Regions from separate parts of the Paenibacillus sp. genome, predicted to be linked through region 1. Evidence: riboswitches for the same ligand, from Rfam matches in the RefSeq annotation. Region 1 holds a riboswitch; each other region holds the start of a gene.
The links. Region 1 has a riboswitch for cyclic di-GMP ahead of VE009_RS15780 (hypothetical protein). Riboswitches for the same ligand answer to the same signal wherever they lie in the genome.
Positions count from the first base shown of each region.

Region 2: linked by a shared signal. The riboswitch ahead of VE009_RS14180 (MFS transporter) and the one ahead of VE009_RS15780 (hypothetical protein) in region 1 are both predicted to bind cyclic di-GMP.
Region 3: linked by a shared signal. The riboswitch ahead of VE009_RS09545 (WxL domain-containing protein) and the one ahead of VE009_RS15780 (hypothetical protein) in region 1 are both predicted to bind cyclic di-GMP.
Region 4: linked by a shared signal. The riboswitch ahead of VE009_RS14960 (hypothetical protein) and the one ahead of VE009_RS15780 (hypothetical protein) in region 1 are both predicted to bind cyclic di-GMP.

Region 1 covers NZ_DASQNA010000030.1:179,736-187,789, forward strand. Annotated here, with positions in the region: gene VE009_RS15760 (sugar ABC transporter permease) at 1-1,253, opposite strand, end outside; gene VE009_RS15765 (nucleoside hydrolase) at 1,266-2,207, opposite strand; gene VE009_RS15770 (hypothetical protein) at 2,525-2,773, shown strand; gene VE009_RS15775 (Gfo/Idh/MocA family oxidoreductase) at 2,956-4,038, shown strand; gene VE009_RS15780 (hypothetical protein) at 4,076-4,372, opposite strand; cyclic di-GMP riboswitch class I at 4,415-4,499, opposite strand; gene VE009_RS15785 (HD-GYP domain-containing protein) at 4,611-5,519, opposite strand; gene VE009_RS15790 (AraC family transcriptional regulator) at 5,655-6,599, opposite strand; gene VE009_RS15795 (ThuA domain-containing protein) at 6,777-7,502, shown strand; gene VE009_RS15800 (Gfo/Idh/MocA family oxidoreductase) at 7,499-8,054, shown strand, end outside.
Region 2 covers NZ_DASQNA010000025.1:375,967-384,020, forward strand. Annotated here, with positions in the region: gene VE009_RS14155 (SDR family NAD(P)-dependent oxidoreductase) at 1-33, opposite strand, end outside; gene VE009_RS14160 (NAD(P)-dependent alcohol dehydrogenase) at 48-1,097, opposite strand; gene VE009_RS14165 (biotin-dependent carboxyltransferase family protein) at 1,351-2,364, opposite strand; gene pxpB (5-oxoprolinase subunit PxpB) at 2,365-3,099, opposite strand; gene VE009_RS14175 (gamma-glutamylcyclotransferase family protein) at 3,134-3,556, opposite strand; gene VE009_RS14180 (MFS transporter) at 3,602-4,816, opposite strand; cyclic di-GMP riboswitch class I at 4,961-5,056, opposite strand; gene VE009_RS14185 (SH3 domain-containing protein) at 5,326-6,822, opposite strand; gene VE009_RS14190 (glycoside hydrolase family 1 protein) at 6,953-8,054, opposite strand, start outside.
Region 3 covers NZ_DASQNA010000018.1:101,566-109,619, reverse strand. Annotated here, with positions in the region: gene VE009_RS09560 (Ger(x)C family spore germination protein) at 1-1,083, opposite strand, end outside; gene VE009_RS09555 (GerAB/ArcD/ProY family transporter) at 1,080-2,186, opposite strand; gene VE009_RS09550 (spore germination protein) at 2,188-3,762, opposite strand; cyclic di-GMP riboswitch class I at 4,001-4,088, shown strand; gene VE009_RS09545 (WxL domain-containing protein) at 4,164-4,898, shown strand; gene VE009_RS09540 (hypothetical protein) at 4,962-6,017, shown strand; gene spo0A (sporulation transcription factor Spo0A) at 6,160-7,002, opposite strand; gene spoIVB (SpoIVB peptidase) at 7,146-8,054, opposite strand, start outside.
Region 4 covers NZ_DASQNA010000027.1:127,763-135,816, reverse strand. Annotated here, with positions in the region: gene alr (alanine racemase) at 1-410, opposite strand, end outside; gene VE009_RS14965 (outer membrane lipoprotein-sorting protein) at 531-1,586, opposite strand; gene VE009_RS14960 (hypothetical protein) at 1,732-1,989, opposite strand; cyclic di-GMP riboswitch class I at 2,106-2,191, opposite strand; gene VE009_RS14955 (O-methyltransferase) at 2,234-2,647, opposite strand; gene VE009_RS14950 (copper amine oxidase N-terminal domain-containing protein) at 2,892-3,752, opposite strand; gene VE009_RS14945 (carbohydrate kinase family protein) at 3,909-4,853, shown strand; gene VE009_RS14940 (EamA family transporter) at 4,878-5,237, opposite strand; gene VE009_RS14935 (DUF2304 domain-containing protein) at 5,224-5,607, opposite strand; gene VE009_RS14930 (glycosyltransferase family 2 protein) at 5,616-6,302, opposite strand; gene VE009_RS14925 (hypothetical protein) at 6,544-6,672, opposite strand; gene VE009_RS14920 (YdcF family protein) at 6,742-7,395, opposite strand; gene galU (UTP--glucose-1-phosphate uridylyltransferase GalU) at 7,647-8,054, opposite strand, start outside.

The sequences.
Region 1 (8,054 bases):
CCTTGCTCCATGGACAGCTTGAACAGCCACGTAATCAAAATGTCGGTATGGCCGGCGAATTGATAGTCCGCGTTGACGGGCTTGCCGTCGGTCAGCAGGTAAATAATATTGAAATTGTTCATATTGGCGACAAACTGCATGATGACGAGCGGCGCCATCGCGTACATAACGGGGGGGTATGTTATAAATCGGAGCTTCTGAAAGCCGTTGGCGCCGTCGATGTCCGCGGCTTCGTACATGTCTTTGGAAATCGTTGATAACACCCCGATAATCATCAGCATCGAAACCGGAAATCCGATCCAAAAATTGACCAGAACCAGCGTCAGTTTCGCCCAGGCGGGGTCGGAAAGCCAAGGAATTTTGTCAAGTCCCATGAGGCTTAAGTATTGATTGATCGGCCCGAATTGTCCGTTAAACATGTTGCGCAATATTAAGGTAGATACGAACATGGGAATCGCAAACGGGATGATAAAGATCGTCCGCCAAACCTTTTTAAAACGAATGTCGCGCTGCTGCACCACCAACGCAACGACGAAGCCTCCGAAAAAACAAGTCAATGTGCTGGCTAGCGCCCAAACGCACGTCCAAAGCGTAACCCCGTAAAACGTTCGGCTCCACATTTCGATCCGGAAAATATCGCGAAACGTTTTGAGCCCGTGCCAATCGACCAGGTTGGCCGGCGGCATCGTTTCCCTCGTGAAATTCGTAAACGCAAGAAGAATCATAAATACGATCGGCATCACCGTGAAAAACAAGACACCCAGCAGCGGAATCGCAACGGCGATCTGGGCAAACCGGTAATCGGCTACATAACGCAAAGTCATCTTGAAGGTGTGCGGCACCCTGCCTTGCTCGCGAAGTTTGCCGATCTTGTAAGCATCTTTGATGTTAAGGGCGTAACACCAAAGGATGACGAGCAGGATAAAGACGGTGATCAAACCTTCGATCAACAGGAAGATCGAATGATCGCCCATGATCTGTTGATACATTTTTCCGACCTTCTTCATTTGCGTCTCGGTTTCGCCAAGCGTCGCAAGCGACCAAACGGCGTGCGGCAGACGGAAAAGCGCGGTGTATATACCGAAAACATGAACCGCAAGCATTAGAATGCCTTTGATGAGCTGACGATTGTACATTTGCCCCAATCCCATTGCCAAAACCGATAACGCCACAGCGTTTCTTCCATGTTGATGCATGCTTTGCCGCCTGATGCCGTAATCGTTATGCCGCTGCTTGACTGCCGTTTGTCTCACTTGCTTCAACTCCTATCCGATCTCCAATAATTTCTCGATCCACCGAAAAAAATCGTTCCTGAACCGTTCCGCGTCGACCTGCACGCATATTCGGGCCGTCGGCTCCGCCGGGCTCGTCCGAGAGAGATCCTCCGTCGTTCGACCCAACGCATCCGGTTCCAAATCCACTTTGAGAAACATCGGCACGGTGCCGACCAACGAGGGAGCTTTGGCGACGCCTACCGCAAGTGGATCGTGGAGAGCGCAGCCGTTCATGTAGGGATGAAATCTTTTGTATGACTTTATGTAGAAATCCGTGAATTCTCCGAACAACGTGCTTGCTTTCGTCCCGATGTTTCTCCATCTCAGCAAATCTTCTTCGGTCAGCAATGCTTTTCGGGTCACGTCGAGGCTGACCAACGTAATGGGAAGCGCGGATGCGAACACCAGATCGGCGGCTTCCGGGTCGACGTACATATTCGCTTCCGCAAACTTGCTCACGTTTCCGGGGGAAAGAACGGCACCGCCCATGATGACGACGTTGCCGATCATTCCGATGATCGCAGGATCTTTCGCAATCGCCTGGGCGAGATTGGTGAGCGGCCCCGTCGTAACGAGCGTAAGATTCCGCTTATGCAGGCGGGCTTGTCGGATTATAAAATCCACTGCGCTCTCCGGAGAAACGTCGGCGGCCGCCGCGCCGCCCAGCGTGTCTCCTAAACCATCTTGCCCATGGAAATCGGCGAAATATTGCGGCGAGCGTTGAAGCGGTCGGTCCGCGCCCATATAGACCGGCGTATTGCCTCGAAATAAATCGACAATAAACTTGGTATTGCGAAAGGTGCAGTGTACCGGGGCCATTCCATAGGAGACGGTGATCCCGAGCAGCTCGATTTCGGGGGAAGCCAACGCATAGGCGATCGCTAATGCGTCGTCAATCCCCGTGTCTACATCCAAAACCATTTTTACGTTCATACATAACTCCATTCCCGTTTTCATGCGGAGCTCGATCTCCCAGAATGAATGTAAATCAATTTACATAAAAGTGATATAAAGTTACATGAAAATGTATGTTGATTTACAATATAAGGGGGTCGCATCGCTTTGTCAACGGTAATTTAGGTTTTTTAGGAGGGGTAGACCCTAACATTCCGTGGTTGTGTCAGGTATTTGAGTGAAAAAAAGCAGGTTTTCGCAGAGGTTGGAGGTTGATGTGTTATGTTATGTGACTTCGGTCAATCGATAATCGAGGGCAGACCCTTGAGACCAATGCGGGAAGGGAGCTGTCCTCGTTGACGAAGTACATGGAAATCATTCATATCCGATTATCCGAGGAAATTCGAGAGCAGGAGCGTCGCGGGGCGGCGGAGCGCATGAAAGAAGAGGCGTACGAAACGCCGATTCAAACCAAAGCGCTGTTGAACGTGGAGAAGAAGGATCAGATCGCCGCCGCTTCGCTCGTCAATGAGGGCGATGTCATCTATATCGATTCCGGGACGACGGTTTATGAGAGTCGCTCGCCTCCATTGCAGGATCTTTGACGGAATCGCAATTGGACAATATGTTTTTCGATAAAGCGTTCCTAGGAGCCAGCGGCCGAAATGAACGGCGCCGCTGCCGCCACAAAGGTAGAATACCGTAAAAAATGCACCGCATTTGTCATCGAAACACGTCGGGCTCGTTCCTTATAATGATGTGGGATTTATTATAGGGAGGGAACGACATGTCTAAAACATACCGCATCGGAATCATCGGCTGCGGCGGCATCGCGAACGGCAAGCATATGCCGGCGCTGAAAAACCAGCCGAACGCCGCGATGGTCGCCTTCTGCGATATCGACGAGCAGCGCGCGCGGGAAGCCGCCGAGAAATTCGGCGCGCCGGAAGCCAAGGTGTATACGGATTATAAGGAGCTGCTCTCCGACGCAACGCTCGACATCGTGCACGTGTGCACGCCGAACGATTCGCATGCCGACATCTCCATCGCCGCGCTCGAAGCGGGCAAGCATGTCATGTGCGAGAAGCCGATGGCGAAGACGGCGGCCGACGCGCGCCGAATGGTCGAAGCGGCGAAGCGGACGGGCAAGAAGCTGACGATCGGCTACCAAAACCGGTTCCGCGCCGACTCGCAATACTTGAAGCGGGTGTGCGACGCCGGCGAGCTGGGCGATATTTATTACGCCAAAGCGCACGCGATCCGCCGCCGCGCCGTGCCGACGTGGGGCGTGTTCTTGGACGAGGAGAAGCAGGGCGGAGGGCCGCTCATCGATATCGGCACCCATGCGCTCGATTTGACGCTCTGGATGATGAACAACTATAAGCCGAAGGCGGTGCTCGGGACCGCGTTCCATAAGCTGTCGCAGCGGGAAGGCGCCGCCAACGCATGGGGTTCTTGGGATCCGAAGAAATTCACCGTGGAAGATTCCGCGATGGCGATGATCACGATGCAGAACGGCGCGACGATCATGCTGGAATCGAGCTGGGCGATCAACCTGGTGCGCACCGGCGAAGCGAAGACGACGCTGTGCGGCACGGAAGGCGGCGCGGATATGGACGACGGGCTGCGCATCAACGGGGAGAAGTACGGCAAGCTGTTCACGAATCGCATCGAGCTCGACGCCCGAGGCGTAGACTTCTACGACGGCAGCAAAGAAGATCCGGCCGATCTCGAAATGAAGCTGTGGCTTGCGGCGATCGAGAACGACACCGATCCGGTCGTGACGCCGGAACAGGCCTGTGTCGTATCCGAAATTCTTGAAGCGGTATACGAATCTTCGAGAACGGGCAAGGCGGTATATTTCGAATAAAAAAAGCGGCTCCGCTTCACGCGGGCCGCTTTTTTCCTTAAAAACCTACTTTGTAAGGATCGACGGCCAACACAGGGTCGCCGTTCACGGAAAGCCAGATATAGTAGTACTCGTAATCTACGCCGGTCGGGTTGATTACATTGCTATAAATGGATTGTTGCAGTTGGAACGTGAGAGCGCCAGTACCTAATTTCGGTGCCGATACCAAAGGGACGTTCACATTCAAATGTTTGTCGGAAGAAGAGTCGTACGTAGCGGCGCTCGCCATGCCTGCGAAGGCCAGTTGGCAAGCGAGAATCGCTCCGCCGATCAGCAGCGTGCGTTTCGTTGTCATCCCAATTCACCTCGTTGCGCTCAAAATAAAAAAAGCGCTCCATTCGGTAACTGGCTGCCATTCGCTGTAACGAGAAGGCCCTCTAGTTTTGCGTCCTTGTCTTTCGACAAGTTTGCCTTTTATCAAGAAGTGCTTTGCTTCCTAGCGTTAATATTTTAAGAAGATGCTTAGTGATGAAAATATATCAACTTTCGACATGCCTGTCAATGAGAAAGTTGGTATATTCGCGGCCGCGACGTCACAGTTTCGTTTCGCCGGCGATCGAGAGGAACGCTCGAACGATTTCGGGGTGATACATCGTTCCGCTGCATCTCTCGATTTCCTGCATCGCTTCTTCCTGCGGGCGCCCTTTCTGATACACGCGATCCACGGTCATGGCGTCGTAGGAATCTACGACGGTGATGATGGCGGCCAGCTTGGAAATTTGATTGCCCTGCAGACCGCGAGGATATCCTTTGCCGTCGTAGCGTTCATGATGCTGTTCCACCACTTCCCCGACGATTTTCAAATCGGGCATGCCCGTTTCTTCCAGCAGCCGCCGTCCGTATACCGTATGCAGCTTCATCTGCTCGAACTCTTCGTCGGTCAGTTTGGACGGTTTGTTGAGAATGTGCTCCGGGATTTGCGTTTTGCCGACGTCATGCAGGAAGCCCGCCAAGTTCAAAACGTAGATTTCGTAAGGGGAAAGCCCCATTCTCTCTCCTACGAGGGTAGCCAACTTTTTGATCCGGTTGCAGTGGTCGGAGGTGTACCCGTCTTTCTCTTCGATTTTCACGGCGAGGTCGAACAATTTTTGAATGGATCCGCTGTAATTATGAAAATAAGGCCGGGAGACGACGTATAAGATTTCGGTTTCCCCGACGGCGACGAACATCGCCATCTCGGTAATCATATGCGCGGTAACGGAATCGCCCGGGCTCAGGACGACGTCCCCTTCCGGGCGTTTCCAAATCAATTGTCCGGATAAAATATAAATATATTCGAGCGCTTCCCAGCCTTCTTCGGGAGCGAGGTAAGAGCTGACGCCGTCTTCCAGCTTATGATGAATGATTTCCGTGCCGTCGCCGGTCGTGATCAAGGAGAAGAGCTGACCTTTCATGGGTACGGACTCGATGTATTCGCCTTTTCGATGGACTCTGACCCTCATCTTCCAGATCTCTCCCCCAGGTTCGATTGCATTCAGTATATCACTCGCGCTTCGGATATGGAGAATTATGTTGAAATTTGTCGAGTTTTATACAATTTTGCGGCAATCTCGAGCTGACGGGACGGACGCATTCTGTTACGAGCCGTTCCCCGCGGTCACCGGATACGGTTCCCGCAGCCTGTCCTTGAACTGCTTCGGCGAGCAGCCGTTCAATCGGCGGAACACGTCGTAAAAATGGCCGAGGTTCGTCATGCCGACCGATTCGGCCACTTCGGCGATGCTGGCGTTGCCGGTGAGCAGCAGCTGCTCGGCTTTCTTGATGCGCTTGTACAAGACGAAGTCGCTGAACGACATGCCGACCGCCTTTTTAAACAACTTGATGAAGTGAGTATAACTCATGTTCAACCGGGCGCTCAGCTCCGAGACGGACAGCTTCTCGCCGAGATGCGACTCGATGTAATCGACCGCGGGCTGGAGCCGCTCGAACAAGCCGTTGTCGAGATAGTTTAAGTGCTTGTTCGTGTCGTGACGGAGCAGCAGGAGCAGCATTTCTTTGATGCGGGAGGAGACGGCCAATTCGTAGCCGCTTCTCTTCTCGTTCATTTCCCGGTAAATGTCGCGAATGAGCGCGCCCGTCCGTTCGCGGACGTCCGGATGCTCGGCATACACGTAATTAAGCGAGCTCAGCGGACGAATGACTTCCGAGAAATGCTGCATGCTCTTTAGCGTGCTTTCGTCCCAATATTTGCGGAGATCGATTTGGAAGACGATGTAGCTGAGCTGTCCGTCCGTCGTTTGGATCGTCGTGTGCGGCTCCGAGGAGCCGAAGACGGCGACATCGCCTTCGCCGAGGACGAATCGGTCCTGCTTGCAGAAGGCGGTCATCCCCCCGTGCAAAATATGAAGAAACTCGACTTCTTTATGGTAATGCCACAAGGAGAAGCGCTGGCTTTGCCAGTCCTGCTCAATGCGGGTTTGGACGTCTCCGCCGCTGTCGAAGGCCGTATCGATTTGCCAAATGCGAATCGCCAGGAACGGGTCTTGATAGACGACTTGCTCGTAACGCATATCGGGATACATAAAGAGAACTCCTCGCTGAAACACAGGATTTCGTACATCCATTCTACCACATGCGCATCATATTTTACCCGGCGTGACAGAATACCGTAAAGATTGCATCGAATTTGCCATCGCGCCGGGACGGGTTCTTTTCTTATAATAATCTCAACATAGACTCTAGAAGGAGCGTACATAACCATGGCTTTGAACGTAACGATTTGGAACGAGCACCGGCACGAGAAGAAAAACGAGACCGTCGCCGCGATTTATCCGAAAGGGATTCATGCCGCGATCGCGGAAGGGCTGGACGTCGACGCCGAGGTGACGTTCGCGACGCTCGACGACGAGGAGCACGGCCTTACCGACGCCGTGCTGGAGAAGACGGATGTCCTGATCTGGTGGGGCCATGTGGCGCACAACGAAGTGAAGGACGAGATCGTCGCGAAGGTGCATCAGCGCGTGCTGAAGGGCATGGGGCTGATCGTGCTGCACTCGGGTCATTTCTCGAAAATTTTCAAAAAGCTGATGGGCACCTCCTGCGACCTGAAATGGCGGGAAGCGGACGACAAAGAGCGCGTATGGGTCGTCAACCCGGCGCATCCGATCGCGGCCGGGCTCGGCGAATATTTCGAGCTGCCGAAGGAAGAGATGTACGGCGAGCATTTCGACATCCCGGCGCCGGACGAGCTCGTGTTCGTCAGCTGGTTCGAGGGCGGCGAAGTGTTCCGCAGCGGCTGCTGCTACACGCGCGGCAACGGCAAGGTGTTCTACTTCCGTCCGGGGCACGAAACGTATCCGACGTATTATGACGCGAACGTGCGCAAGGTCATCTCCAACGCCGTGAAGTGGGCGGCGCCGGTCGATCGGGCGTATCCGACGTACGGCAACGCGAAGCCGCTCGAGCCGATCTCGGAGAAGGCATGAGCCGGCTGAAAGTCGGCGTCGTCGGCACGGGCGGCATCTTCAAGGCGGCTCATCTGCCCGGCTGGCTGGCGCATCCGGACGTCGAGCTCGTCGCCTTCTGCGACGCGTACCGGCCGTCCGCGATCGCTGCGGCGAACGAGTTCCCCGGCGCGAAGGTGTACGACGATTACCGCGAGCTGCTCGCCGATCCGTCGATCGACGTCGTCGGCATCAGCACGCCGAACGCGTACCATTCGGAAATCGCCGTCGCGGCGCTCCATAAGGGCAAGCACGTGTTCTGCGAAAAGCCGGACGCGGTGAACGCCGAGGAGGCGCAGCGGATGGCGGACGCGGCGAAGGCGGCGGGCAAAGTGCTCATGACGATGCGCAACAACCGGTTCAGCGAAGAGGCGCAGTTCCTTAAGCGCGCGATCGAGCGCGGCCAGCTGGGCGAGCTGTACATGGGCCGCTGCGGCTGGATTCGCCGCCGCGGCATCCCCGGGCGGGGCGGCTGGTTTACGACGAAGGCGCTGTCGGGCGGCGGGCCGCTCATCGATCTCGGCGTCCATATGA
Region 2 (8,054 bases), on a different contig from region 1:
AAAGAGGCACACCGGTGTAGGCGTGCCCCACATATTTACTAGGATCGTTACTCGTTCTCCATCGTGCTGATGTCGATCACGAAACGATACCGGACATCCGAAGCCAATACGCGTTCCCAAGCTTCGTCGATTTGGCTCGCGGCGATCACTTCGATCTCTGGAGCGATGTTGTGTTCGGCGCAAAAATCCAACATCTCCTGCGTCTCGCGTATACCGCCGATCATCGATCCGGCGAAAGACCGGCGATGAGGGATCAGCGAGAATACCTGAACAGGCAGCGGTTCCGACGGCGCGCCGACGTTGACCAGCGTACCATCCAGCGCCAGCAGCGATAAGAAGGCGTTGATATCGATCTTCGCGCTCACGGTATTTACGATCAGGTCGAACGAACCGGCCAGTTTCTTGAACGTCTCCGGATCGTTCGTCGCATAATAATGATCCGCGCCAAGCCGCAAACCGTCTTCTTTCTTCTTCAAGGTTTGAGATAACGCCGTAACCTCCGCCCCCATGGCGCGAGCGAACTTAACTGCCATATGGCCAAGCCCGCCGAGCCCCACGACGGCTACCTTTTTGCCCGGAGCGGCTCCCCAATGCCGCAGCGGCGAGTACGTCGTGATGCCGGCGCACAGCAGCGGCGCAGCGGCGTCAAGCTCGATTCCGTCAGGAATCCGAACCACGAAGTCTTCGGTTACGACGATGCGGGTGGAGTAGCCGCCCTGCGTATACTGCCCGTACCGGTCGATGGCCCCGTAAGTGCCGGTCATTCCGTTCAGGCAATACTGCTCTTCTCCATCACGGCAGTGGACGCACTCCCTGCAGGAGTCGACCATGCAGCCTACCCCTACGCGATCGCCGACGGCAAACTTGGTCACTTCCGAACCGACCTGGGCGACGATTCCGGCGATCTCGTGCCCCGGCACGAGGGGGTATTGCACCGGGCCCCAGTCGCCGCGAGCGGTATGGATGTCGGAGTGGCAAATACCGGCGTATTTAATCTCAATGAGGACGTCGTACGGTTGTAGGTCTCTGCGCTCGATTACGGTCTGTTCGAACGGGCCATGAGCGTTGAAAACGGCGCGAGCATTGGCAGTAATCATATTGATCCCCCTGTGAATGAAATTTCAAATAACGAACCCTAAATGAATAAACAAAAGTGATTGTCTATTCAACTAATGTCTATTATATAATTAGACCATCGGCAATCAATGGTTAAAACAACGCGATTTGTTGATATTTCAACGTAAGAAGCAAAAGTGTCGATTATCTCGATACGAAGAGTTGATTGTCTGCTGCCTTGACATCGCGAACAGGAGCCCTGCGCATATTGCACAGGGCCCCTTAAAGAACCGTCTAATCCGACTCAACAAGATTCACGAGCAATCGGAGAACCTCTAGCTTTCGTTCGCGGGCGATCCATAGGGCTTCGGCTTCTTGCGTACTGATCAACCGGAAACGCGCTCGCTCGCCGGGACGCATCTGGGCAATGACAGGAAGGTCCACGGACGCCACCTGCGCGATCCTAGGGTAGCCTCCCGTCGTCTGGCGATCCGCCATAAGCACGATCGGCCGACCGTCAGGAGGCACCTGCACAGTGCCCATCGTGACCGCTTCCGAGAGCATATCCGTCCTAGACTCTAAGTGTATAGGCGGTCCACTGAACCGTGCACCCATACGATCCGATTCAGCCAGCATCACGAACGGCTGCAGCAAGAATCGGTCCCGGCTTTCGCCAGTGAATCGCTCCCACTCGCATCCTTGCATGACGCGCACTTCGGCAGCGCCATTCCCGAGCTTCGCCATGCCCGGAGTTCTCCATTCGGCACCGAGAAACCAGGCTCCGGCATGGTAACGGTCTATGTCGCCCTTCTCCTCCGGGTTCGTGCGCCGCCGCGGCATGTTCGAAACGATCTCCAACCGATCTCCTGCCCGCAGCGTTCTTCCCTCTAAGCCGCCGAAGCCGTTGCGCACAGCCGTCGAACGGCTTCCCAGCACCTGCGGAACCGAGATTCCGCCGCGGAACGCAACGACTGTGTGGTAACCTTCCGACGCCGTCCCGAACGTGATCGTGCATCCCTTCGGAATCGTTACCGGCCTCCACATCGGCAGAGGATCGCCGTCGACGCGCGCATGCATGTCCGCTCCGCATACCGCCGCAACGACTTCTTCCTCCGTCACCATTTCAGCTCCCGATAGAGTCATTTCCAATGCGGCCGCATCGTCGGGATTGCCTACCAGGATGTTGGCTAACCGCAGCGACAATTCGTCGACCGCCCCGCCGACGGAGACCCCGAACCGCTGCCACCCCGTTCTTCCTCGATCCTGCACTGTAGTGAACAGACCAGGCTTCATGATCGTCAATGTCAATTACATGCCCCCGCTTCCATCCCCATGAGAGACTGGTTTGAAATAAACCGTGTCCCCTGCAGTCAAAACACTCGGAGGCGTCCGATCCGGTTGAAACAGCGGCAGCGGCGTGCGCCCGATCAAACGCCACCCGCCGGGCGATGCGAACGGATATACGCCCGTCTGGCTTCCGGCGATTCCGACGCTTCCTGCCGGGACGCGTTCTCGCGGAGTCGACAGGCGCGGCGCCGATATGCGCTCGGACATCCCGCCGAGATACGGAAACCCGGGCATAAAACCGATCATATACACCTTATACGACCGTGACGTGTGGATGCTTACGACGTCCTCGGCGGAAAGTTGATTGCGCTCGGCTACGAACGGCAAATCCGGTCCGCACTCCGAGCAGTAACAGACGGGAATTTCCACCGCGTTCTCGGTAAGCGCGCCTGCGCCTGCACCTGCGACAGCCGCCGCTCGAGCGCGGACGCGCTCCGAGCGCTCCTCTAACCACCGCACCACTTGCGACTGCGCATCTCTTACCTTCCAACTCGTTTTAACGACAGCGATCGGATCGTAATATACGGCCGCCGCTCCATAAGACGGGACCGCTTCTACAAAACCGGGAAACGGTTGTTCCTCCAGAATGCGCGTGAATTCTAACACCTTACGATGCGTATCCGGATCGATGCCGCCTCCGTAATGGACAATGAACGCCCGCTCCCCCAATGGAACGATCCTCACACCATTTTCCAATCCCTATGCCCCCTTCCATGCCCCGCAGGAGCTTTTAGACAGGCGCCCAAGCCGTCAGCAAATCGCCTCTCGGACGTTCCGCGACGCTTCTCCACGACCCGGACGCGATTTCCGGGAAGCTCTTCGGGTCTTGCCTTACATATAAATAAACCCAGCCTTCGCGATTTCCGTCGATATCGACGACGCGCACGCGCTCATATTCGTTGCGGAGGTCTCCCGGTCCGTAAAATTGCTCCAATCGGTCCAACGCCGGCAGACCGGCTTCGCGGATGATCATCCATTCGCCGACGATCATGCCGTCAGCGCGGCTCTCGGACAGCATGAGCGCGGGATACGGTCCGACATTGTACAGCTTCCCTCGGATCGCGCCAGGTTCGGCAGCTAACAAATAAGGAGCGATAATATGATGGTTGGCTTCCCCTGTTAACAACGTGCCATATACAAAAAGGCTAATCATGGCCAAAACCCCTCTCGTAAAGTTGTCCTTGGGCCGACAAGGCCGTCAGGCCTCCGTCGCATTGCGGCGTTCATTCGGAAGCAGCAAAGCCAACACGCCTAGCAAAGGAAGGTACGCGCACAGCCGCATAACGAATTCAATGCCTCTCGCATCGGCCGCCCAACCGAGCACGGCCGAGCCGAGACCTCCGAGACCGAACGCCAGACCGAAAAACAATCCGGAAATGAGTCCGACATTCCCCGGAATCATCTCTTGCGCATAGACGACGATAATCGAAAACGCCGACGACATCACGAACCCCGCGCAAATGACAAGCACGCCGGAAGCGAACAAATTTGCGTACGGCATCAACAGACAAAACGGCGCCGCCCCGAAAATAGATAGGAAAATGACGTTCCGGCGGCCGAACCGGTCCGCAATCGGCCCTCCGACCAGCATCCCGATCGCCGACGCGAACAAAAACGCAAACAGCAGCAACTGCGCATGCGCGATCGGCAAACCGAAGCGATGAATCAAATAAAACGAATAGTAGCTAGTAATGCTGGAAACATATACATACTTGGAAAAAAGCAAAAATACGAGGATCGCGACCGTCCAAGCGATCTGGCGCCGAGATAATGCCGCGGAGCGGCTTGCGCGCTGCGCCCCGCGCTTGGCATGCATCGTCATGTGATTGCGATACCAGCTTGCCACGTACATCTGGATCACGATGCAGGCCGATGCCGCTATCGAAAACCAGATGACGCCGAACTGCCCCAATGGGACGAACACCACCGCCGTCATTATCGGTCCTAGGGAGGTACCGATCGTGCCGCCGACTTGAAATATCGACTGCGCGAGTCCTCGCCTGTTCCCGGCGGCCATATAAGCGACCCGGGAAGACTCCGGGTGAAAGACGGCGGATCCGATGCCGATGGCGATCACGGCGAGCAAAATGACGCCGAAGCTCGACGCCAAGGATAGAGTAACGATACCGGTCAACGTGAAGACGACCCCGATCGGCAATACATTTGGCCGGGGATGCGCATCCGCCGCTTTCCCGACCACCGGTTGCAGCAATGCGGCGGTCGTGCTCATGCAGAAGGCGATCAGCCCGATCTGCTTATACGTCAGTTGCAGAGATTCTTTCAAAATCGGAAATAGCGCCGAAACGGTCGACTGCATCGCATCGTTCAATAAATGTACGATACTGATGGCGATCAGAATCGGAAAAGCGGTCGGCGTTACGGCAGGCATCGATTTCGTTTGAATGCCGGACATTCGTTTGCGATCTTCCTCCTCTCATAAAGTCTTTTTTAAAGCGAAAATTGGTTCCCCTGCATCCCCCCTTTCCCAAAAAAAGCGCGCAAAAAGCCCCCATCCAGCTTACGAGACATAGAAAGATAGACGGAGGCTTCCGTCGTATTCGGCAACTGGCTGGCATCGCGGTCTTTAGGCAAATCCGCATTAGCCCCTGTAGCTTTGCGTCGCCACTTTTCAGTGGGTTTGCTATTGTCGTACGAAGTATGAAATTGTCAAAAAAGGCAATATTGTGTATGTGATATACACTATACTAAGATATTAAATCATTTTCAATAGAGAATTAATATAACGTTTTGTAAATTGCCCAATCTCCGCGAGCCAAGGGGATCGCAAGTCCGACGTTCATGAGCCGGTCGCCGCCGGTAAGCATGGCCAAACAAAAAGACAGGAGCATCCTGTTTCGCTCCTGTCCTTGCATTCTCCGCCACATCGAATTTGTCGCAGTTCTATTGCGGGTGCCCGTATTCTTAAAATACGCTCCCGCCGAAGAGGAATCGGTATTCCCAATGCCTGCCCTCAAAGGAGTCTACCCGGACGCCGCCGGCATCTTCGGAGTACGTATGAAGCACTTTGCCGTTCCCGATGTAGATTCCGTCGTGCGTGATCCGTTGGCTGCTTTTGTTGATCCCGCTATAATTTGATGCCCTTGATCCTTTGTACGACATGAAGAACATGATGTCCCCCGGCTTCAATTGTCTCCAGTCGGACGTTGTTTTTCCGATTCTACGTACGTAATCCCCCTGTGTTCGGGAGTTTGAAGGCAGCGTGATTCCTGCCCCGTCAATATAGGCTTGTCTAACAAAATCGGAACAGTCGAACGTCCTTGTGTTACTGCGGCTCGAGCCGAATTCATAGGGCGTCCCCAAATACTTCATGCCGGCGTCGATGACATTCCTTACAGCTGCGTTAGTCGCCGGTGCCGGCGCTGTCGGGGCCGGGGTTGCCGGGGCGGGGGTTGTCGGTGCCGGGGTTCCCGCATTTGCATTATTCCCCGTAATATTTACGTATTTGCTCGAAGAAGATACGTACCCGACTCGGCCGTTCGCATCCCGCACTTTCAACCAGTAGCGGTTGACGTTCTCGAGAATTTGAAGCCTTTCCCCTTCTCTTGCGTATCGGATTTTGTCCCCCTGCACCGACGGCCTCTCGCGCAGCGTCACGGATCGTTTGACTTCGGCAACCGCTGCATTGGCATTCGAGGAGGGTGGATTTGTCGCCGGTGCCGGCGCTGTTTTAATATCTACGTATTTACTTGAAGAAGATACGTACCCGACCCGGCCGTTCGCATCCCTTACTTTCAACCAATACCGATTGACGTTCTCGAGAACATCGAGTCTTTCCCCTTGTCTTGCGTACCGGATTTTGTCCCCTTGTACCGACGGCCTCTCGCGCAGTGTCACCGTTCGTTTGACTTCGGCCACCGCTGCGTTGGCATTCGTCGTATGCAGCATTCCGACGGATGACCCTTCTTCCGATGCCATTTGGTTCGTAGTCGCCCCGTCATTCGTAACGGGATGAACGACTACATGATTGTCTTGTACGGAGTACCGAATCTCCCGCTGGAAGAGCTCCGAAAGTGCGGAAACGGGGACATGCGGTTTCCCGTTGATCAGCACCGGACGGCCTGATAGCTGAACCGGCTTTTCATCGATTTCCGCACGCGATTGATTCATGGCGATTTCGAAAATGACATCGGTATCCCCAATGCTAAGTACTTGCGCATTCGGGTTCCAGTTCGTACGATACCCGATCGCTTCCGACAAGTCCTGGATCGGGACATATTCATTGTTAACTAATGGGATGCGGCCGCTGTCTTCCGATGCAAGTGGAAGCTGCTGTCCTCCCCCTCCCCTTTCCGCACTTTGGATTTCCATATTGTCATTGGTATTGCCATTGCAAGCTGTCTGCAGGAGTAATGCCGCCATTAGCAGGCTTAACACATAACAGCGCATATCTTTGCGCATCAACTTCTACCCCTTTGTCAATTGGTTTTAGGGATAGGTTGAGTAAATAATGCAAAACTATGCAACATTTCCACGAATACACTCCTAAGAAAAAGGAGTACCCGATTCGTCGCGGGTACTCCATCCTCGATCACAATATAGATTCCGAAAAACCTACCCTTATATTGCCTAAAACGGACAAACTTTCCTTAGGATATCTGGTTTGCGTCGCTCGATCGACGGCGATCAAACCAAACTTTTGGTCATAACCGAGCTGCCATTCGAAGTTATCCAATAAGGACCAATGCATATATCCGATGACGCGAATGCCCTCTTCCACGCATTCGTGGACACCCTTCAACGCCCGCTTGATGAACTCTACGCGGTCCGCATCTTGATCGGTCGATATACCGTTCTCCGTAATCATAATCGGTTTATCCCAATGCTTCGATACGAATCGCAGCACGCCGGCCAACGCTTCCGGGTAATACTCGTAGCCCATTTTCGTTTTCCTGGCGGCCGGATCCAATGGAACAACGCCGTTCGGGCCATGGATTTTCCGGGAATAATTTTGGACTCCTAAGAAGTCGTCCTCTTGAAGATAAGGCAGGTAATGAAGGAAGTCGTCATGCTGCTCCGCTTTCACAAATTCCTCCCCGCCCGGAAGCGCCTGATGGTCATACAGCGAGAACGTAATGCCGACCTTGATATGGGGCTGCGCTTCTTTAATCGCTTGCCGCGCTCGCACATGGCATTTCATGATGAGCAGATCGCCATCGTCCGTTCGGTGAGATAGAAACGGATGGACCATCCTCGGGTCCATGCCGAACGACTGGCCCAGTGCCCTGTAGTACGTCTCCATCTTTACTTTCATATCCATATTCAGACCAACCTGAATGTCCCCGTCGGCAGCCGAATCCGCCTTGTCCTCTTTCGCCCCCGTCATCCTTTTCATAATTTTGGCGATTTGCTTCCCCATATTCGCTTCATTGATGGTACAAACGTAAGGAATGAGGCCGCCCAGCTCCGACACGACGAATGTACAGTAATTGGCGAAATATTCCGCTGTCGCTTCGCTCTCCCAACCGCCTTCTGCGATCAACCATTTCGGCGAGGAGAAATGATGCAAAGTCACTATAGGCGTTACGCTCAAGCGATGGCAAAATTCAAGAACGTCTCGATAATGCTCGATTTCCTCCCGGTCAAAGTACCCTTTGGAGGGTTCGATTCTAGCCCACTCGATAGAAAACCTG
Region 3 (8,054 bases), on a different contig from region 1:
TTGATCTCCGAAACCGAAAATATCGGCCTCCGCCGCCTGCGTCTTCCGAATAACCGATTCGAACGCCTTCCGGAATTGCTCCTCCGCCCCTTGTTCGATCGCGGCCACGTCCTCCGGTTTTTCCAAATCGACCTTAATGCTCGACTTTTCCTTGACGATTCCCTTGACGGTTACGTACACATCGAAGTGCGGACGACCGCCGCGAAACGAGAGCTTGTACCGAGCGTCCCGATGGACGGATTGAAACATGATCGCTTCTCCCCCGGTACCCGGAACGGTGATATATGCCGAAGCGCCGCCCGGATTTTGCTCCGTCAGCCCGTTGAAGTAGGCGACTTCGTGCGGCCTCAGCACGCCTTGCATCTTGTCGTCGCGAAAGTACGCGACCCCGGACACTTCGATGTTTTCTTTGTTTTTGACGGTAATGTAGGGAAGAAATCCGTCTTTTCCCTCTTTGCTCCGGTCGATCCAAAATCGCCCCATCGTCGATGCCGGCAATTTCCCCATCTTCGTCGCTTGGCGGAACGTTTGGGCGAAATACAGGGCGGGAACGCGCTCCAGCTTCGGCGAAACGGTCATCGTGCCGGCCGCGTCGGTATGGTTGACCACAAGCCACACGGTGCGTCGGATCTCGGGCATGCGCCGCAAATATTCGTTGATGTCGTCGATCCCGTTTTCCGCAATGTTCCGGTTCAAAATGACCACCTGCAGATGGCCGAAAAACAGCTCGTTCGCGATCGACTGCTGTAAATTCTGCAGCGCGTCGTCCATCGTATGCCCGACCGCGGATACGACCCATACCTTGTCCTGCGCCCCGTTGCCGCCCGCGCCGCCGCTCTCGGGCCCCAGCGGAATTTGTCCCGGAATCGCGAGCTGCGCCGTCACTTTGAGCAGGTTACCTTTCTTCGAAGCCGGAGCGGCGCCCTTCGGATGGCTCACCAGCGGCTCCGCGGCCGCCTCCTCTTCGCTCGCCGGATCGATCGCCAGCGCCAGCACCGTTCCCCTTTCCTCGATTTCCACACGATCCCAGCAGCCCGTCAGCAGCATCGCCAGCGCCAACAGCGCGATCGTTCCTTTGCTCATGCGGCGGACCGTCCTTTCCCGCGCCATGCCGACAGGAGCGCGAGCAAGATCGGAAAGCCGACGGTCAACCCCAGCCCCCCGACGCCGACGAGCTGGATTAGGGAGTAGGTGTGCAGCGTATTGCGCGGCGCGAGGGCGAGAGCGAACAACACCGGGATCAGCGGCATGGCCGCCGTGCGGTGGCTGCGCAGGCCGAACAAGCGCGAAGCGAGGCAGCAGATCAAATAATATCCGGACAAGAACGTGGTCAACGCCGTGCCGACCCAAACCATTAAGTACAGGAGATCGATTCGCTCCAAAATTTGCGCAGGCAGCTGCATCATCCGGGTCAGCGCCATCGCCGGCCAAACGTCGTTCGCGGCCTCCTCCGCGCTCATGACGGCCATCGTCGCCGCGACGGTAAGCACGACAAGCAACGAGGAGACGATCAACCCCGCCGTCATTCCCTTGAACGCCTGCCGGGGATCGGCCATCGAAGGAATGACGACCGTTAAGATACACATGCCGATTTGCGCGAACGGCATGCTCGCCACGAGGACGCCCGCCGACCAAAAATCGCCGATATGTGTGCCGTTGCCCCACACGGGCAGCAAGTTGACGAGCTTCATTTCCGTCGCGCTTAAGGCGATCAGCAGCAGCATCGCCGCAGCCGTCAGCGGGGCGTAATAAAATTGAATATACGCGAACGTCGTCACGTCGCTGCGGCTGGTCAGCCCGACGGCGATCAAGACGGCCGCAATGATCGCGGCAAAGGGCGTTGTCGACAGCACGATCGTGTTCATCATATCAGCAAACTCCCGTACGGCTAAACTTAACAGAACCGCAATGAACGAAACGTAAAGAAATCCTAACGTATCACCCAAAGGACGTCCGATCAGCTTCCTGGCGTATTCTATGATCGAATCCCTAGGAAACCGGGTGCCAAGGAACGTTATCGCAACGAGGCCTGCGGCCGTAATGGCGAGACCGACGAGCGTCGCCAGCGGCGCCCCGTAATTCACGCGTTCGGCCGTTATGCGCGGCAGCGCGAGGACGCTGATGCCGATTAAGCTGGATACGAGCACGGCCGCAGCCTGCACCGCCGTAATTTGACGTTCGCGCATGCTACGATGTCCCCCTTCCGTTCGAGCCGCTCCGCGGGTTTGGATACGGCGCGGCGCGAAGCCGCTCGCGCGGTCGCAGCTCCGCCGGCCGGTCCAGCAGAAACCGGATCGGCGCTCGTATGATCGCGTCCTTGAGGCCCGCGGCATTCAGCGGCGCGACCGGGGCGAGGAACGGCACGCCGAACGAGCGCAGCGAAATCAGATGGTTGTTCACGAGAAACAACGCCAAGATCAAGCCGAAGAAACCGAATAGACCGGTGGCAGCGATAATCGGAAACCGGAGCATACGGAACGCCATCGCGGCGTTGTACGCCGGCGTCGCGAACGAGCTGATCGTCGTCAGCGCGATCACCACGACGGTGATCGGACTGACGAAGCCGGCCATGACCGCCGCCTGCCCGATGACCAGCACGCCGACGATCGACAGCGCGCCGCCGATTTGCTGCGGCATGCGAACGGTCGCTTCCCGCAAAATCTCCACCGCCACTTCCATGACGAACACCTCGAGAAACGTCGGGAACGGCACCCCGGCTCGGCCGCTGGCGACGGCGACGGCGAACTTCGTCGGGATGAGCTCCGGATGGAACGACAAAATGGCGATGTACAACGAAGGCGTAATAAGCGAAAACAGCAGCGCCATCAAGCGGACGAGCCGAAGCATGCTCATGATGCCCGCCCGTTCGTTGTAATCCTCCGACGTTTGGTAGAACATCGCGAAGGACGTCGGACACAGCAACGCGTACGGTGAACCGTCCGTCAAAATAGCGACGCGGCCTTCAAGCAAATTGCCGACCGTTACATCCGGCCGTTCCGTGTTCCGAATTTGCGGAAACGGCGACCATGGGTTGTCTTGAACGTATTGCTCGATGTAACCTGCATCGAGAATGCGGTCGATGTCGATCGCATTCAGCCGCCGCTCCACGTCTTCGACGAGCTTCGGGTTCGCGATGCCGTCCAAATACAACAATATGACGCTCGTTTTCGTAAGCCGCCCCAGCTGCAGCGTCTTCATTTTCAGCTGTTCCGTGGGGAGCCGTGTACGAATCAGCGCAATGTTCGTCTGCAAATTTTCGATGAAGCCGTCCCTCGGCCCCCGAATGACCTGCTCGCTCTTCGGCTGCTCCACGGCGCGCTGCTCGACCTTCTGCACGTTCACGACGATCGCTTCGTCGAAGCCTTCGATCAGCACGACGGCGCTCCCCGCCAGCAAGTCGCTCACGGCTAGCCGACAATCCGGCGCGGTTTTCCCGTCCGCATGAAACATCGTTTGCTTGAGAACGAGTTCCGCGGCCCGCGACGAATCCGCCGGCTCAGGCTTCGCCGAAAGCTGCATCAATGGCTTGATGACGGTTTCCGAGATCATGTCCTTATCGACCAAGCTCGTGAAAAACAGCGCGGCCGCCGACGTACCGCCGAACGCGTCGAAATCCCGAATAACGAAATCCTGCGTATGATGGAAGACGGACTTGAAATATTCGAGTTTCTCCTGAAACGACGATCCGGCAGTCGAGCTTTGGCCGAAAGGCGCCTTGCCCTTCGACCGAACCGTTCCGGCTGCATTGGACTTGCGGTACATCGCTACACCCCTCGGAGGTACGCTCTTCGCGTACGATTGCGTAGCAATTATTGTACGCAAAACGCGTACTTCGCATGCAGCTCGTCCCAGAACCGGAAACCGAGACTTCTTCGTATTGGAAACGATTCATCGAATCTATCATGTTGTCTATACTTGGAGTATTGCTTTTGATGCAAATTCGAATATACTCAGTAAGGTAAGACGTGATCGCGATCCGCTTTCCGACGAAAACTGAATCCTGTAACAAAGGCAAACCCGCGGAAACGCGGGGACGCAAAGCCGTGGGTCTAACGCAGCCATGCTGCCACGATCGCCAGGCCGCTGGAAGGATGGACATACAAGCACGACTTCCATCCCCCTCGGCAGATGGATTTTTTTATGCCAAAATGGAGGGTCATATGATGAAGAAGCAATTTCGTACTATCGCGGCGATCGCCGCGATCGCGGCATCCGTCGCAAGCATTGGAACACCGACCGCTGCGGCATCGGGCACCGCCGTTAACGGGGCGGACAACGTATACGTGTCCTCGGACCCGAACCAAGCGCCGGCAACAACCCCTACGACGATACAATCGACTTCGCAAATGTCGCTCGGTTCGTACTTGATCGACATGGGGTCGGCCGTGCCGGCCATTACGGCCAACGATTATGTGCGGGTCGACGACAACACGGGGCAAGGCGCCGGTTGGAAAGTCACGGTCTCGGCATCCGACTTGCGCGCTACCGTGAACGATCCTTCCTTGAACGGGGCTACCTTCAAGGTAAATCTTCCGGTGGACAGCACAAATCCGGACCCTATTCATAATACGAATACGCCGATTCTTCAGGTCGTACAGGACGGCACGCTGACAGGCGTGAACTCGTCGGACACGACGAACGTCTCCGCTTACAGCGGTCAAGTCACGACTTCCGGCGTGCGCATCATGGACGCGGACGTCATGTTCGGTCAAGGCGCCTATACGCAACGTTTTCGTTACACTTTGAAGCTTCCACAATATATTTCGATTGCTCAACTCTCCGATATCGCTGCGGGCTCTCAATATGAGGCAACCAATTCGAACCGTCCTGCTCAAGTCGGTTTGTTCGAAGGTTCGTACAGCACAACGGTAACCTACACCGTTGCAACGGGGCCGTAAGCATGAATCACAGGCGACCACTCTGCTCGAGCTGGTTGCCTTTTTTATGGAAGGGGGATATGAATGATCGCAAAATGCTTTGGGATCATTATGGCCGCTATGCTGTTGACGATATACGGAATGGAACCGCGGGTTTCGGCGGCTGATGCCGAAGAAGGGATCGTCGCCATTCAAGCCAAAGGGGATCAAGTCGTTGCCGGTTATTACTCCTTCATCGGGAAGCCCGGCGAAATCATTACCTTCGAGTTGGGAACGCGGAATACGTCTGGCGCCCACATCGCCAACGGTTTCTTGTATGTCTCCGATGCGCCGGTCGCCATCGGCGGCGGCATGGGCGCGGTCGATCCGGAACATATCCAGCGCGGCGGAATCGGGTCCTGGTTCCTTGTTCCGGAACAAGAAATCCATCTGCGTGCCGGCGAGAAAAAAGACGTTACGCTTCAACTTACCATCCCGAAAGATGCCGCTCCGGGCGACCACGTCGCGGTTCTCACCCTTCGTCACCTGTTGAAGGAACAAGAACGGCAAGAGATCGAAGACGGCACATCGGTAACGATCAATAAAGCTTATGCGCAGGCGATCGGCGTGCTGGTCACGGTGCCGGGCGCGGAGACGCACAAGCTGACGCTCGCTTCTATGGAAACGCAATGGGACGGCGCAAACTTGGGATTGGCGCTTTCCATTCGCAATGACGGAAATAAAGTGGAACGATTGAAGGGCGAAATTCGGATTTATCGAGACGGAACGTTGCTGCATACAGAAAAAGCCGAAATGGGCTCGATTTACCCGGGGAAGGTTGGCATCTACAACCTCCAACAGCTGCCGAACGCGCTGAAGAAAGCGGGAGAATACACGGCGGAAGTGACATGGGAGTACGCCGGGGTGACGGAAAGCACAACGTTCGCCTACAACCTTACGGGTGTGAGCGTGTCTCGCGCAGAAGCGACCCATTACCAACAAACCGGCGAGACGTTCTCGGAAGAGGCCATCATTATTACGAAGTCCGATGCCTTGAAGATTGCCGGCGTCGTCGCCGCTTCGATCGTTCTCATTATCGCGCTAGTCTTCATCATCCGCCGAAGAAAGAACGGTTCGAACCGACAAGCCCCCGGGAGGTAACGCCGCCCGCGGGCTTCTTCTTTATTATAAGCAAAACAACACACCCCTATCGATTGGTTTACTGTCAAACCAATCCATAGGGGTGTTCATTCGTTTTTCATTTTTTGTAAATTACATACGAGACCCTTTAATTGGACGCAATTTACCCCACCTTATGCTCGATGCGCAATTTGTCCGCGACCATCGCGATGAATTCGCTGTTCGTCGGCTTCGCCTTCGAAATGTTGATCGTATAGCCGAACAGGTGCGAAATGCTGTCGATGTTGCCGCGCGTCCAAGCGACCTCAATGGCATGGCGAATCGCGCGCTCCACGCGGGACGGAGTAGTCCGGTATTTCTCGGCAATCGCCGGATACAGCGTCTTCGTAACAGCGCTTAACAGTTCAATATTGTTGTAAACCATGGTGATGGCATCGCGCAAATATTGGTACCCTTTGATATGCGCAGGAACGCCGACTTCGTGAATGATGTTCGTGATGCTCGCGTCCAAATTCGGCTTGCCTTGAGGCTTCGTCTGCACGAGAGACGTCTGTCGCTTGCGCATCTGCGATCCGAGCCCGTTCATCGAGCCGGCGCCGTTCATGCTGCCGCCGGCCGGAACCGGACCGGACGCGAGCTGGCGAATGCGATTGACCAGCACGTCCATGTCGAACGGCTTTAGAATATAGTATGACGCGCCGAGCTGTACAGCTTTCTGCGTAATGTTTTCCTGGCCGAACGCGGTCAGCATGACGATTTTCGGGGCCGGCTCCAAATTCAGTTCCCGGAGACGCTCGAGCACGCCCAGCCCGTCGAGATGCGGCATGATAATATCCAAAATGAGAACGTCGGGCACGATGCCCTTGTCCTCGATGATTTCCATCACTTCTTCCCCGTTATATGCTACCCCGACTACCTCTAGATCGTCTTGCTCGCCGATGTACTCCGACAATAAATTCGCAAACTCCCGATTATCGTCTGCCAACAACACTTCAATCTTGTGCAAAGCGAATCCTCCTTAGACGTCATGAAAGCAGTTGTGTCATCCAAAACTTGGTCTTTTATGAATTCGACATGAGGAGGAAAATTCCTTCTGTCGAAAATTATTTAATTTCCGACAAAATGGCATAAAAAAAACCCCAAGGCCGGTTAACTCGCCTTAGGATTCGCCCGGCTGTCCACCAAGATGTCCGCATCGCGGAGCATCCATTCGATGAAGCAGCCGTATCCGCTCGTCGGGTCGTTGACGAATACGTGCGTCACCGCGCCGATCAGCTTTCCGTTTTGTATAATCGGGCTCCCGCTCATGCCTTGCACGATGCCGCCCGTTTTCTCGACGAGCCGGGGATCGGTGATTTTGATGATCATCCCTTTCGTCGCGGGGAACGTCTGCTTCGCGACATGCACGATTTCGACGTCGAATTTCTCAACCTTCTGGCCGTTGACAACAGTGTAAATATGCGCGGGACCTTCCTTCACTTCGTCCGCGAACGCGACCGGAATCGGTTCTTTCATGCTCGCGTACTCGGGGGCTTCGTACATTTTGCCGAAGATGCCGAAGTCGGTGTTTTTGCGGATGTCGCCGAGCACTTTATCTTCGTCGATCAACACCGCCCGCTTCTCGCCGGGCTCGCCGTTCTCGCTTTTGTCGATCGATGTGACGTTCGAGTGGACGATTTGACCGCCTCCGACGACGATCGGCGTCTGCGTATCCATATCGGTGATGACGTGGCCGAGCGCGCCGTACGCCTTCTGATCGGGCGCATAGAACGTTAAGGTGCCTACGCCCGCCGCCGAATCGCGAATGTAGATGCCGAGCCGATACGCCTTATCCGACGGGTCGTACGTCGGCGTGATCGTCGTGTTGAACTTTTGGCCGGCTCGCAGCACGACCAACTCGATCGGCCGGTTCGCGCGGCCCGCTTTTTGCACGATATCCGCCACTTTATTGACGTCGTTCAGCTTTTGGCCGTCCATCTCGAGGATGACGTCGCCGACGGTCAGCTTCGCTTCTTCCCCGGGAGACGTCTTGCGGCCGTCCTCGGATGGGACGAGATG
Region 4 (8,054 bases), on a different contig from region 1:
CCGATGCGCCCCATGCCCGTATCGACCTTCACGTGGATTTTGAGCGGGGACACCGCCGGATCGTCCGTCCGGGCCGCCTCCAGCACCTCGTCGTCGAACACGGTCAACGTGATGCCGTGCGAGCGCGCCACGTCGACGCCGGCCGCCGGCGTGTAGCCGAGGACGAGAATCGGCGCTTCGATGCCGAAGTGCCGAAGCTCCAGCGCCTCGTCCAGGAACGCGACCGCCAAATATTCGACGCCGAACCGAATCGCCTCTTCCGCCACCTTGACCGCGCCGTGGCCGTACGCATTCGCCTTCACGACCGCCATCAGCTTGATATCCGGGCCGAGCGCCGCCTGGAACTGCCCCAAGTTATGGTGCAGCGCGTCCAGATCGATCTCGGCCCGCGTCCATCGATACGTATCCACTCAGATGTCACATCCGAACCGTTTTTTCTTAGCGTCTAAGATTTTACCATTGTATTATCTTAGAATCTAAGAGAGGTCGTGTCAACGAATGTCTCCTGCCAAACGTTGGCGCTGCCGCCCTTACTTGCCGACTTGGTCGAACACCGACTGCGCGACCTTCACCATTTCCTCGTATGGCAGATTGCCCGTCGACAGCCGATAGTCGATGCCGCCGTGCGTCCACATCAGCGTCCGCTGCTCGTTCTCCCCGAACAGCACGCCGACCGTCTGCCCAAGGTCGAGCTCGATGACCGTGCCGACGGAGCCGGACGCCATCCGCTCTTCGGCCGCCTTCGACTGTACGAGGGTATAATCGTATTCGCCGACATAACGAATCATGACCGCATCCCGCTCGCCGAGCTTGATTTCCTTCGCCGTGCGCTCCTCCACGCCTTCCGGCACGTACCCCGGATAAATGATGCCGACGTCCGCGGATTCGACCGTCTGCGCCGGCTCGCCCTCTTCGGCCATGACCGGCAGCGACTGAATCGAGACGCTCGTCATGTTCCGGTTCATGTCGAACCAATTGTCTTCGAAGTCTCTATCGAATTCGAACGAGTTGAACGTGACCGTCACCATTTCGTTCGCGTCGGCATCGGTTACGACGACGCGCTGCGGCTTGTAATCCTTTTTGCTCAGCCAAATTTTTTGCCGCACGAGCGATGCGTTCTGGTAATTCGCCAACACATCGAACACGTACGCGTTCTCTTCCGCCGCGAATTGCCGCTCGTCGTCGTTGATGATCGACTGGGCCAACGTTTCGAACAAATACGCCTGCCCTTGATTGTTCGGCCAATCGCTTTTAAAGCGGAAGCTCTTATTCAAATGCGGCGTCAACACGAACACGCCCTCGTCGTTGCGAAGCACGATTTGCGTAATGTCGTTCGTTTCGTTCGTCAGGGCGATCCGGTAATAGTCCGGCTTTTGGAAACTGACGACGACGCCGTACGTTTGCGGCTCCTGCCCGGTATTGAGCACCATCGTGCCCTCCGCATGGTAACTCTCCAGCTTGCCCGACAACTTCTCGATGTCGCTGACGACACCCGCTGCATCCTTCGTGCCGCCGCCGCACGCCGAGAGCAGCATCGCGACCGCCAGCGCGAGCGCTACGGCGACGAACCACCTGTTCCGCTTCATGAGGTGCACCCCTCCGATCGATTTCTTGATTCCCGATAACATGTCTATGAGAGGGGTTGGCCAAATATGCAGACTAGCATGACAAGCGGCGCGCCCGGCCCGAGGCGGCAACAAGCCCCGTTCGCGGGGGCGAAACGGGGCTTGGTTACATCTTGAACCGCAGCATCATGATATGCGTATTTAATCGGGAGCGGAGGCGTAAGCTGCGTTCCAGCACTCCCTTGCTCGTCACGGCGTCTTGGCTCCGTTCCGAAGGCGGGTCGCTCGGCGGCGCCTGCGCGGCGGCTGCCGCCGCCGAGGGTGTACCGTCCCAACGCGAAGCGGCGCGTTCCAATTCGGCGGCTTGCAGCGAATGCACCGCCAAAGACGTTAACATGACGACGCGGAAAAGGATTCCCCACATGCTTCAGACCCTCCTGCCTTCCCTATTTTCAAAGTGAAAAACACAAAAGCTCACTGACAGCTGGCGCTGCAAGTGAGCCGGTACGTGCTTCGTCCGTTAAAAAACGTGGCTCCAATTGCGGCAGCTGGCTGGCATGCTCCGAAGAACGATAGCCCCTATAGCTTTGCGTCCCCGACTTTCGGCGGGTTTGCCCTGAAACTACAATCGGTATATGAAATTAGGAATCCTTCGGTTCCGAACCCGGTTACGCGCCTTCCACTTCTCGTTCTCCCGTGCCGCCCCAACCGCCGCCGATGTCGAACTTCGGCAGCAGACTTGCCATGTTGTAATTCGACTCGAACGTAATGCTGAGGCGCAGCTTCCCCTGGCGAACGGCGAACTCGAACTGAATTTCCCCGTGCGTCCAGCCGACCTTGTGCGTCAGCGCTTGGATGGCCATGCGGCGGAAATCGTTGCGCTGCGTCTCGGTAAGCCCGGTAGTCCCCTGGAACGGCCTCGTCTTGCTCGTCTCGAACGGATCGTGACGGATGCCGAACTTCCCGATCACGTTATTCCGGATCTGAACGAATACGATGCCGGAAGACAGACTGGCCAGCTCCTCGTTCAGCTTCCCGAACACCATGTTCAGCTGCTTCGTCAAGCCCTCGGACATCTCCATATATAATCAACCCCCTTCCTGTCAAGCGTTATTTACGCGCGTCAACTCTAGTGGGTCGTGTGTCCTATTATAGTAGAATCCCCAAATAATGACAACGGGATTTTTGCATAATCCGAAAAGTTTCTGCAAGTTGCGACATTATCCGCTTGTCGGACCGCCCCGCCCCCGAGCTCCAACGGCAAAAACGCCCCGTCAACGAACGGGGCGTTATAGATCTTTAGCAGGAACCTTGGGTCCTAGGAACTTATTTCGCCGGCTTCTCCGTAATGATCACGCTCTGCGTTTCCGCGTCGAACTGCACGTCTGCACCGAACGCCTCACTCAGGAAACGGAGCGGAATGACCGTCCGGCCGCTGACCGATTCCGCCGCGACGTCGAGCTTAACCGCCGCGCCGTTCACGTACGCCGTATCGCTGCCGAGCGTCAACTGCACCGTCGTGCCGCCGCGCACGACCGTCACCGTCCGCGTCGCCGCGTCGAACGACACGTCCGCCTGCAGCGCCGCCGCGATCGCGCGGAACGGCACCAGCGTGCGCCCGTTCTTCGCGAACGGCTGCACGTCGAACTCCGGCTGCTTGCCGTTGACGAACGCCTTCAGGCTCGTATCGCCCGCCTTGCCGAGCAGCTTCGCCAGCTTTTTCACCAGCTTCGCATCGGTCGGATCCAGGACAGCCGCTTCCTGCTGCGCCTCGATCGCCGCTTGCAGCTCGCCCTTCGCCTCCAGTGCGAGCGCCTCTTGCGCCGCCGCCAGCGCCGCCTCGCGGTCGATCAGGATGTCCGCGAGGATCGCCGCCGCCGGGCTGCCCTCTTTCTTATGCGAAGCCGCGTTTTCGACGCCGTGCGTCTGCCCGCCGCCATGATTCGCATTCGCGCTGCCGCCGCCGTATACGTCCGCCGTGACGCTCGCGGAACCGCCGGCTTCGCTCTTCGTCTTCGCGTCCGCCTTCGTCTGCGCGCTCGCTTCCGTTTGCGCCGACGCTTCCGCGCTCTTGCCTTTCCCTTTGCCCGGCTCCGCACCCGCGATCGCCGCGCCGATGCTCATGCTCGCCACCAACGCCGCCAGGGCCGTCATCGCCGCTCTCCGATTCCATGCTGTCTTGTTCATTTCATACTCCTCCTTGGATTTCGACTTTTTCGCTTGCCGCAGCAGCCTATTTGTTCACCGGTTTGTTATATCGTTCGCAGGGGATGTCCGGCTTGTGGGGGTCGTTTCTTGTCGGCTACAATAAGCGTACCAATCTTCGAGGAGAGAACACGCAGCATGCTATCGTATCTTACCGTTATCGGCAACGTCTTTATCGATATCAAAGGCTTCGCGCACCGCGCCTACGACCCGTACGGCAAAAACATCGGCGACGTGCGTTTCGTCCACGGCGGCGTCGGCCGCAACGTCGCCGACAACTTGGCTGCGCTGGGCGCGCCGACGCGGCTCGTCGCCTCCGTCGACGAGAGCGCCCTCGGCGCCGAGGTCGTCCGCCGGCTGGCCGATGCCGGCGTCGACACGGCCTATCTCGCCGTCGCGGAGCGAGGCATGGGCATGTGGCTCGCGGTCATGGACGAAGCCGGTAACGTACGGGGCGGCATCTCGCAGCAGCCCCGGTTTGACGCGCTGCAGCGCACGCTCGAGCAGCGCGGGGAGGAGCTGATGCGGGACACGGATCGCATCGTGCTGTCCGTCGATCTGACGGAGCCGATCGCCCGCCGCAGCATCGAATTGGCCCGCCGGCATCGGAAGCCGATCTACGGCCTGCCCGGCCACTTCCAAATCGTCATGGAGCATCAGGATTTGCTTGGAGAGCTGGATTGTTTTATTTGCAATCATGTCGAGGCCGGGCGGCTGACCGGGGACGATTGGGAGGGCCTGTCGAACGAACGCCGTCTGGAGGCGCTGGAGGCGTTCATGGAGGCGCGCGGCGTCCGCGCGATGGTCGTCACCCTCGGGGCCGAGGGCGCCGTCTATTGCGACCGCGAGGCGCTTCTGCGCGGCTTCCAGCCGACGTTCCCGGCGACGCTCCGGGACGCCAGCGGCGCCGGAGACGCCTTCTCCGCAGGCACGGTGTGGGGGCTTTCGCGAGGTATGCCCCTCGACCAAGCCGTCGTCAGCGGCACCAAAGTCGCCGGCTGGGTCATCGAGTCCGAACAGAACGTCTGCCCGGACGCCGCCGATCGGATGCGGCAGGATCCTTTTTTCCGCAAATGGATATAGCGCCAGACCGCCTCGGCCTGACGCTTACCTCCCTTTGATCGCGATCAATGACACGCCCGCCACAATCAGCAGACAGCCAGCGATCTTCCAAACGGTGATCGTTTCTTTAAACAAATAATGCGCCCCGACGACGCCGAAGACGTACGCGACGCTTTGTATCGGGTACGCAACGCTGAGGGGTACGCGGGACAAAATAAACAGCCACAGAATCGTTGCTACGCCGTACAAAATCAGGCCCGCCATCACCATCGGCGTGAAGAGCAGATGCAGCGAATCCGCCAGAGAATGGATCTTGCGGCTTTCGACGCCGAGCTTCCAGCAAAACTGGCCTGCGATCAGCAACACCGCATTCGCCAACACCAGCAGCAAATTATGGATCGACATCGTTTTTTCCCCTCGTTCGCTCGAGCTGCTTTCTCAATTCTTCGACCTCGCGCAGCAAGAACGCGTTGTCTTGGATCAATCGTCGAATCGACTCTTGATGGTTGCTGAGCACGGTCATGATATATATAGAGATGGAAAACATCAAAATAAAAGCCAACAGGAAAAATAAACTCGGCATATACTGGATGCCAACTGTCTCCGCAAAGCGGTTCAACAGCGGAATCAACGGCACGAGCAGCAACGAAATGAATGACAGCACAAGCCAAAAGAAGGCGTACTTATCCTTGAGTTTATGCTTCCCGGTAAAGTAAATAACGATCAACGTAAACCCGAAGCTCACCACCAAGGAAATCACTTGGACGCTGCTCATAACCCCTCCTAGAACGCCTTGCGGATAATCGAGAATATGGTGACCTTGATCATGTAATAAATGGCCCTGCGCAAATTGATCGACGACGTGCCTCCCTGGCGCTCGTTCATTTCCACGCTGATCTCGCGAATGTCGAAGCCTTTCTTAAAGAGCAGCACGAGCACCTCCACCTCCGGGTAATCCACGGGGTAATACGCCGCGAACTCTTCGATCACCTTCCGGTTCACCAACCGGTATCCGGAGGTCGGATCCGTAATCCGCTTCCCCGTCAGCAGGAAAATCAGCCGGTAAAAGAAATAAATCCCGAACCGCCGGCTTTTCTCTCCCCTGTACCCCGTCTTCTTCACGAATCTCGAGCCGATCACCATATCGCACTTCCGCTCAACCATTTCGCGGTACAAGGCCAGCAGATCGCGCGGATTGTGCTGCCCATCCGCATCAAGTTGAATCGCATAATCGTACCCATGCTTCAGCGCATACCGATACCCGGTCTGCACCGCGCCCCCGATGCCTAGATTGGTAGAAAGATTTATAAAATTAAAATTATACTCCCTTAACCTCTCCAGCGTACGATCCGTCGATCCGTCGTTAACAACGATATAATCGACAAAATCTATCTGCTCGAGGAGCTTCACAGTATTCACGATCGTCGCTTCTTCGTTGTAGACGGGAACAATCACCAATATTTTTTCCAAAGGGCGTACTCCTTCGCTCCAACATCGGAAAAACCGCACCAAACGCAAGGCCTGCCGATCCGCGGACACCTCCATCGTACCATACCCTTCGGCTCATTTCGACGGTTAACTTTTCGCCCAATCACCCATTAGCCCTACTAAAGATATACTTGAAAACCGCTCCGAATCACAGCCCATTTTTCCCATCCGAGCAAAAAAAAAAGACCGAGCTGCTGCGCTCGGCGTCTCATCTACCGATTCATTAGAACAGCCATGACCAAACCAGCCACAAAATAACCGCCCACATGCATACACCGAACAAGATCCCATAGAAGATGCCGCGCCACACCGATAATCCCGTCTCGTCCAAATACCGTTGCTTGTCTTTCATGGCCGTCCCTCCCGAAAGTAGTATATGCTTTCAGTATGGGAAAATGGATAGACGGATAAACCTGCTGCATCAGAATAAGTATCTTGCCCAGTAAGTTAGCAATTTCGCCCACTCTGTCAGTACGACCTGCTGCTTCTCGCCGTCTTTCCACCATTCGTTGAAGTCGCTGCGGTCGTCGGGCGTTCCGCAAACATTAACATGGATGCCGCTCCCTTCGAACAGCTTATTAAAGATAAACTCGGACCGCTTCGCGTGCCAATCGGACGTTACCACGATGGCGGACGTCATCCCGTGCCGTTCCATCAGTTCTCTCGTAAACAACGCATTCTCATAAGTGCTGCGGGACCGATTCTCCTGGATGATGTCCTCCTCCGGCACGCCCTCCAGCACCGCCAAATCGTACATCTCCTTGATCGCCGTCGTCCGCCAAGACATCTTCGTCCCGTCGGACAGCATCACCTTCGGCGCGACCCCCTGCTTGTACAACTCCGCACCCTTCCGCGTACGCTCGCCGTCCATCTCGCCGCCGAGGACGATGATGACGTCGGAGCGAGCGGGATCTGAGCAGTTGATCTTTAGAACGTTTCCTGCCGATTTGAGTATTGGCGCATAAGATGTGTATAGACAAATCAAAAGAAGCGGGATAACAAGGAGGAAACGATAATGCCAACTAGACTTAACTAATATGATAATCAACACCTTCGTTACTGCAAAATATTTCATTGGAACACTACTAAAATAAAAAGGCGCCGATTCGAGTATAATTCGAGTTCGACGCATCAAGTTGGTTAAAAGCAACACAACCATAACAGCCATAGGATTCCTGCCCACATCCAAGTGCCCAGCAACAGTCCAAAAAAAATCCCCTGCCAAACTTTCCGGTCGGCATCGGGAATGTCACTATTTTTCATAAGTAATCACCCCATACTAATATATGCGAGTAGTATGGGGAAATTACGTAGTAAACTCAGTAACTATACTTTCTTAACCAATTTTTTCTCCAATACTTCCTGCAAGTAATTTACAACCTCTGTGCCCAAATCTTCTCGTCCTAATGCGAAATCAATCGTGGCTTTTACGAAACCAAATTTATCACCTACATCGTAACGTTCACCTTCGAACCGGTAAGCCAGCACCTGCCGTGTCTTCGCCAATACGTTTAGCGCATCCGTAAGTTGAATCTCATCGCCAGCTCCGGGTTCTAACCGCTCCAGAATATCGAATATATCAGGCGTTAAGATATAACGTCCCATTATTGCTATATTAGATGGCGCCTCTTCTTTTTTAGGTTTCTCTACCAGAGAGTTTACCTTATAGAGATCAGTACTGTAACGTTGATCAGGCGCAATGATGCCATACTTCGACGCCTCCGATGACGCAAC